Regions from separate parts of the Pseudonocardia charpentierae genome, predicted to be linked through region 2. Evidence: predicted binding sites of a transcription regulator. Region 2 holds the regulator's gene; the other holds the start of a gene.
The links. Region 2 encodes LexA, which represses DNA repair genes until DNA is damaged. Its sites were predicted from a motif close to CGAACACGTGTTCG; they were not measured.
Positions count from the first base shown of each region.

Region 1: a site for LexA is predicted at 1,161-1,174, ahead of uvrA (excinuclease ABC subunit UvrA). Genes of this name have one in related genera too.

Region 1 covers NZ_JAVREJ010000006.1:29,563-32,944, reverse strand. Annotated here, with positions in the region: gene RM445_RS10865 (MBL fold metallo-hydrolase) at 1-305, opposite strand, end outside; gene RM445_RS10860 (MarR family winged helix-turn-helix transcriptional regulator) at 409-867, shown strand; gene RM445_RS10855 (zinc ribbon domain-containing protein) at 864-1,106, shown strand; gene uvrA (excinuclease ABC subunit UvrA) at 1,436-3,382, shown strand, end outside.
Region 2 covers NZ_JAVREJ010000028.1:32,150-35,531, reverse strand. Annotated here, with positions in the region: gene RM445_RS27420 (SMP-30/gluconolactonase/LRE family protein) at 1-668, shown strand, start outside; gene RM445_RS27415 (universal stress protein) at 682-1,512, shown strand; gene lexA (transcriptional repressor LexA) at 1,534-2,343, opposite strand; gene RM445_RS27405 (LysM peptidoglycan-binding domain-containing protein) at 2,550-3,200, shown strand; gene nrdR (transcriptional regulator NrdR) at 3,361-3,382, shown strand, end outside.

The sequences.
Region 1 (3,382 bases), on a different contig from region 2:
ATCTGACGGGTACCGAACTTGTCCGCCACGGCGCCGAGAGCCTGCCAGTGGTCGTAGTGGCGGTGCGTGGTGACCGTGGTGCGCAGCTGCGCACCGTCCGCCGAGCCGACCACCTCCGCGAGGCGGTCCGGCTCGTTCGCCGCGTCGATCAGCAACGCCTCGCCGGTCGTGGTGCACACGAGGAGGTAGGCGTTGTTGTCCATCGGTCCGACCGAGACCTTGGTGATCGTCAGTGCGCCGAGGTCGCGGCGGGCAGCGGCCCCGCCCGGATCCGTATGTCCGCTGTAGGTGTCGAGGACGTCCACGACCGCGGAGCGTACGGACTCCCGCCACGTCGTGGCGAGCCGTCGCCATCTGACGGAATCCATCGGGATTGACGATGCGTCCGGCCCCGAGCACGGTGGCCGCATGACCCGGACGGTGCCGGACCCGGCCGTCGACGCTGCGTCGTTCGCCGCCCTGTTCCGCACGATCTACCTCACCTACCACCGCCGTGACGGCCCGCGCAGCGGTCTGACCGGTGCCTCGCGTGCGGTGCTCGGCCACCTCGCCCACACCGGTCCCCTGACGATCGGGGAGGCGGCGCTGCACCTCGACCGGGCGCAGTCGGTCGTCAGCGAGATCGTCGACGGGCTGGAGCGGCGTGGCCTCCTCATCCGCGACCGCGATCCCGCGGACCGTCGCCGCACCCTCGTCTGGCTCACCCCCGCCGGGATCGAGGCCCTGCGGCGCGATGCGGAGGTGCTGTCCGAGGACGCGCTGGCCGCCGCGATCGCACGGATGACCGACTCCGACCGCACCTCTCTGCTCACCGGCGCCGCTGCACTCCTGGCCGCAGCGCCCCCGCCCCGGAAGGAAGCACCATGACCGATCCCACCTCGTGCGAGAGCTGCGGCATGCCGCTGGAGACCGGCCGCTACTGCACGCACTGCACCACCGACTCGGGCCGGTTGCAGCCGTTCGAGGAGCGTTTCGCGCGGATGGTGGCGTGGCAGGAGCGCCGCAACCCCGACCAGTCGCGGGCGGACGCCGAGGCGGCCACGCTGGCCTACCTCGCCGCCATGCCCGCCTGGCGTGACCACCCGCAGGTGACCGGCGGGGACTGAGGCGCGTCCAGCGGACGCGCCGTCGGGACGAGCGGGGGTCGGGAGCGCGCCGTTCGAACATGCGTGCGAAGCTAGCGGAGCGGTCCGACAGTTCCGTTCGTCCCTGTCGCGTCCGGCGCGCGGCATCGCTCGTCCGGCGCGAGCCGGTCGACGCGACGGAACTTGTCGGTGGCCGCGCTTAGCATGGAATGCGGGGCCGGACGCCATCCGTTCCCTCTGTTCGTGGTTCGGCCCGTGCCGCTCCCGAACTATCCCCAGCCTGATCCTGGAGGCTCCCCACCGTGGTCGACCGTTCCCCCGACGACCGTTTCAACGGTGCCGCGCGCCCTGTGCGTTCCTCGGAGGCCCCGCGTCTCGTCGTCCGCGGCGCGCGCGAGCACAACCTGCGCGGCGTCGATCTCGACCTGCCGCGCGACAGCCTGATCGTCTTCACCGGGTTGTCCGGTTCGGGGAAGTCCAGCCTCGCGTTCGACACGATCTTCGCCGAGGGCCAGCGCCGGTACGTCGAGTCGCTGAGCGCGTACGCCCGGCAGTTCCTCGGGCAGATGGACAAGCCGGACGTCGACTTCATCGAGGGCCTGTCCCCGGCGGTCTCGATCGACCAGAAGTCGACGAACCGCAACCCGCGCTCGACGGTCGGCACGATCACCGAGGTGCACGACTACCTGCGGTTGCTCTACGCCCGGGCCGGCGTGCCGCACTGCCCGGTCTGCGGGCACGTGATCGAGAAGCAGACGCCGCAGCAGATCGTGGACCAGGTGCTCGCCATGGCGGAGGGCAGCCGCTTCCAGGTGCTGGCTCCGGTGGTGCGCACCCGCAAGGGCGAGTTCGTCGACCTGTTCTCCACGCTGCAGACCCAGGGCTACTCTCGCGTGCTCGTCGACGGCACGGCGCACCAGCTCAGTGCGCCGCCCACGCTGAAGAAGCAGGAGAAGCACGACATCTCGGTGATCGTCGACCGCCTGGCGGTCAAGGCGAGCGCCAAGCAGCGGCTGACCGATTCGGTGGAGACGGCGCTGCGCCTCGCGGACGGGCTGGTCGTGCTCGACTTCGTCGACCTCCCGGACGACGACCCGCACCGCCAGCGTCGGTTCTCCGAGCGGATGGCGTGCCCGAACGGGCACCCGCTGACCCTCGACGACCTCGAGCCGCGCACGTTCTCCTTCAACTCGCCCTACGGCGCCTGCCCCGAGTGCACCGGCATCGGGATCAAGAAGGAGGTCGACCCGGACCTGGTGGTCCCGGACCCCGAGCTGAGCCTGGCCGACGGCGCCATCGCCCCGTGGGCGGGCGGCCAGTCCGCGGAGTACTTCGGCAGGCTCCTGGAAGGTCTGGCCTCCGCCGTCGGCTTCCGGACGGACGTGCCGTGGCGCCGACTGTCGGCGTCTGCACAGAAGGCGGTGCTGCACGGGACCACGGACCAGGTCCACGTCCGCTACCGGAACCGGTACGGCCGCGAGCGGTCGTACTACGCGAACTTCGAAGGTGTGATCCCGTTCCTCGACCGCCGTCTCGACCAGACGGACTCGGAGTACGCGCGGGAGAAGTACGAGGGCTACATGCGCGACGTGCCGTGCCCGGCCTGCAAGGGCGCACGGCTCAAGCCCGAGGTCCTGGCCGTCACGCTGGCGCACCGCGAGCAGGGCGACAAGTCGATCGCCGAGGTCTCGGCGATGTCGGTGGCCGACTGCTCGGAGTTCCTCGACGGGATGCTGCTCGACGCCCGCCAGGCCGCGATCGCCGGGCGGGTGCTCAAGGAGGTGCAGGCCCGGCTGGGCTTCCTGCTCGACGTCGGCCTGCACTACCTGTCGCTGGACCGGGCTGCCGGGACGTTGTCCGGAGGCGAGGCGCAGCGGATCCGGCTCGCCACGCAGATCGGATCCGGGCTGGTGGGCGTGCTCTACGTGCTCGACGAGCCGTCGATCGGGCTGCACCAGCGCGACAACCGCCGTCTGATCGAGACGCTGACGCGGCTGCGCGACATGGGCAACACCCTCATCGTCGTCGAGCACGACGAAGACACCATCCGCGCGGCCGACTGGGCGGTCGACATCGGACCGGGCGCGGGGGAGCACGGCGGCGAGGTGGTGCACAGCGGCACGGTCGCCGCGCTCGAGTCGCACGACACCTCGCTGACGGGCGCCTACCTGTCCGGACGTCGATCCATCCCCGTCCCGGTGCAACGCCGGCGGATCGACCCGAAGCGGAAGCTGTCGATCGTCGGGGCGCGCGAGCACAATCTGCGCAGCCTGGACGTCGACATCCCGCTCGGCTGC
Region 2 (3,382 bases):
AGCCGGAGCTGCACCGTCTCACCTACCCCGACGGCCCGCACGACGCCGAGGCGCTGCTGGTCGACGCGCGCGGCGTGCCCACCGTGGTCACCAAGAGCGTCGGTACCGCCGGTATCTACCAGCCGGAGGGGCCGCTGGACGGTGTGGGCCCGACTCCGCTCGTGCACGTGGGCGACCTGGCGCTGCCGAGCTCCACCACGACGGGCGGCCCGATCGGCGGACTCGGCTCCCGGACGGTCACCGGTGGCGCGATGACGGCCGACGGCCGGGTCGTCGCGCTGCGGACGTACACCGACGCCTGGCTGTTCGCCGTCCCGGACGGCGGCACCGTCGCCGACGCGCTCCGCACCGCCCCGGTGCAGGTGCCGCTGCCCGACGAGCCGCAGGGCGAGGCGCTGGCATTCACCGCCGACGGCACGCTGCTGTCGGGTTCGGAGGCGCGCGGCGGCGTCGACGGGCAACTCCGGGCGGTGCCCGGGGCCGCCGCACTGACCGGAGCCGCGGCCGGGCGGAAGCCTGCGGCGGAACCCGCCGCGGCAGGATCTCCGGACGACGTTGCGGAGCCCGTGCCGGCATGGCGGACGGCGGCGATCGGCGCCGGTGCGCTGGTGGTGATCCTCGCCCTGCTCGCGCTGGTGATGGCCCGACACGGGGCCCGGCGGCGTTAAGGTTTCCGGGGAGGTGCCGTTGCCGATCGTCACGGGATACGAGGACACGCCGGCCGGCCACGACGCGCTGGTTCTCGGCGCCCAGCTGGCCCGGCTGACGGGTGTGCGCGCCGTCGTCGCCAGCGTGTACCCGGAGGACGGACGCGGCATCACCGCGGTGGCCCGCGACCCCCGATGGCGGGAGCGGACCGAGACGGTGGCGCGCGAACGGTTCGCCCGGGCGCGGGCCAAGATCGATGCTCACGGCTACGGCGAGGTCGAGCCCGAGTTCCGCTGGCTGGGCCCGGCGAACGCGCACACGGCGCTGGCCGACCACGCCGACAAGGTCGGGGCGGAGTTCCTCGTGGTCGGCTCGACGGGACACGGTCTCGCCGGCCGGTTGGCCCCCGGCGGTACGGTGCAGCGGCTGCTCCCGACCGCCACCTGTCCCGTCGCCGTGGCTCCGCGCGGTCACCGGCACTTCGCGACGGCGCGGATGACCGCGGTGTCCGTGGCCTACGACGGCTCGCCCGAAGCCGAGCGGGCAGCCGCGGTGGCCACCCGGCTCGCCCGCCGCAGCGGGGCCGCGCTGCGCTTCGTCGCCGTCGCCGAGACCCCCGAGCAACGCCCCGCAGCACAGACGGCGGCGCTGCGCGGCCTCGCCTGTGCCCCGGTGGACATCGACGCGCTCGCGGACGTGGTCGACGGGCCGATCGTGTCGACCCTGGCCAACCTGCCCGAGCGCACCGACCTCCTGGTGATCGGTGCACGCGGCTACCGCTTCATGCGCCGGATCCTGCTGGGCGGAGTGATCGGCGCGCTGGTCCGCGCGGCGCACTACCCGGTGGTGGTCGTACCGGGCTGACGGGGCCCAGAGTCGGCTCCGCTACAGCCGCCTCAGCACCGCCACCACCCGCCCGAGCACCGTGGCGTCGTCGCCCGGGATCGGGTCGTATGCGGAGTTCGCGGGCATCAGCCACGCGTGCCCGTCGCGGCGGCGCAGGGTCTTGACCGTCGCCTCACCGTCGATCATTGCGGCGACGATCTCGCCGTTCTCCGCGACCGGCTGCTGGCGCACCACCACCCAGTCGCCGTCGCGGATCGCGGCCTCGACCATCGAGTCGCCCCGGACGTTCAGCAGGAACAGCGTGCCCTCGCCGACGATCTCGCGGGGCAGCGGGAACACGCTCTGCACGGCCTGCTCGGCCAGGATCGGGCCGCCGGCGGCGATGTCGCCGAGCAGGGGCACGAAGGCCGGCTCCGGCCGCCGGGCGAGCGGGCCCGCCGCGCTGTCCACACCGACGTCGACGGCCACGCCGCTCGGAGTGCCGGCCTCGTCCGCGGCCGGGTCGTCCGGGCTGCGGACATCCACGGCGCGGGTGCGGTGCGGGTCGCGCCGCAGGTACCCCTTGCGCTCCAGCGTGCGCAGCTGATGGTGCACCGAGGAGGTGGACGTCAGGCCCACAGCGTCGCCGATCTCGCGCACGCTCGGCGGGTAGCCGAAGCGCTCCACCCAGTCGCGGATGACCTCCAGGACCTTGCGCTGCCGCGGTGTCAGGTTCACCGGGTCCGTGGGGGGATCCGGGAAGGCGCTGACCGTGCTGCCGCCACCACGCTCGCCGTCGCCGCGCCCGCCCGCCGGGGGGCTCTCGACGTCGGATCCTCCGACACCCCCGCCGCCCTCGTCGCGTGCCATCTACTCGCTCCTTCTGGTACCGCCGGTGCCCGTGCGTGTGCCGCAGGGCCATCGGCACTCGCGGAAACGGTAGCCGTGATCACCGACAGTTCCAAACACATGTTCGAACGACACGCGGACTTCTCTCGGTTTTGTCGGTGCCTGGTGGTACACACTTCGACAGCGCCTCTCGAACATCTGTTCTAGTAGGCGTACGCGAGCGGAGCGTGAGCAGCGGAGGCGACATGCGCGAGCGGGTGGAGCACGGAGAGGTCGGTCGAACGGGATCCGGGCAGGCGGCGGGGCGGCGGCCGGGCCGGTGGGCCGATCAGTGGGTGCGCAGGTGGGACGGCAGGCGGCCCGCTCCGGGGCCGCGGCCGGTGCGTCCGGCGGGGGCGCTGGTGCTGGTCCGTCCGCTCGAGGCCCCGCGGCCGGTCCGGGAGGCGGCTCCGGGTGCCGGGGTGGATCTCCGGCGCGCGAGGGCGTGGAGCGACGGCGTCCCGGGCGGCGCGTCCGGGCCGCGGCTGCTGGTCCGCCGGGCCCACCCGTCGGTCCGGGTGGGTGCGCGCTCGGTGTGGCGTCGTGCCGTCGCCGGGGTCGTCATGGTCGCGGCGTCGGCGGCGGTCGTCGTCGCGCTCGGCCTGCTCGCCCGGGTCGCCGAGCCCGCTCCGGCTCCTGCCGCCGTCCCTGTCGCCGTGCCCGCCCCGGTCGTCGTGACCGTGGAGCCCGGTGAGACGGTGTGGGACGTCGCCGCACGGGTCGCTCCCGGACGTCCGGGAGCGGAGGTGGCAGCCGTCGCCGAGCGGATCGTGGCCGACAACGCACTCCACTCGGTGCGTCCGGAGCCCGGTCAGGTGCTCCGGGTGGCCGGCGGCTGACGCTGTGCGCACGCCCACCACGAAGGGCGTGCCGCTCGTCCCACGATCCGGTCGATACGCCGATTGATGGCCGATCCGGCTTGGCCTACCCCTACATGTTGTGGTTACATCGCTGTTGTTCACCCAGTACTTGGGGATGCTCAAGCAGCAAGGGGTCGTCATGCGTTGCCCGTTCTGCCGGC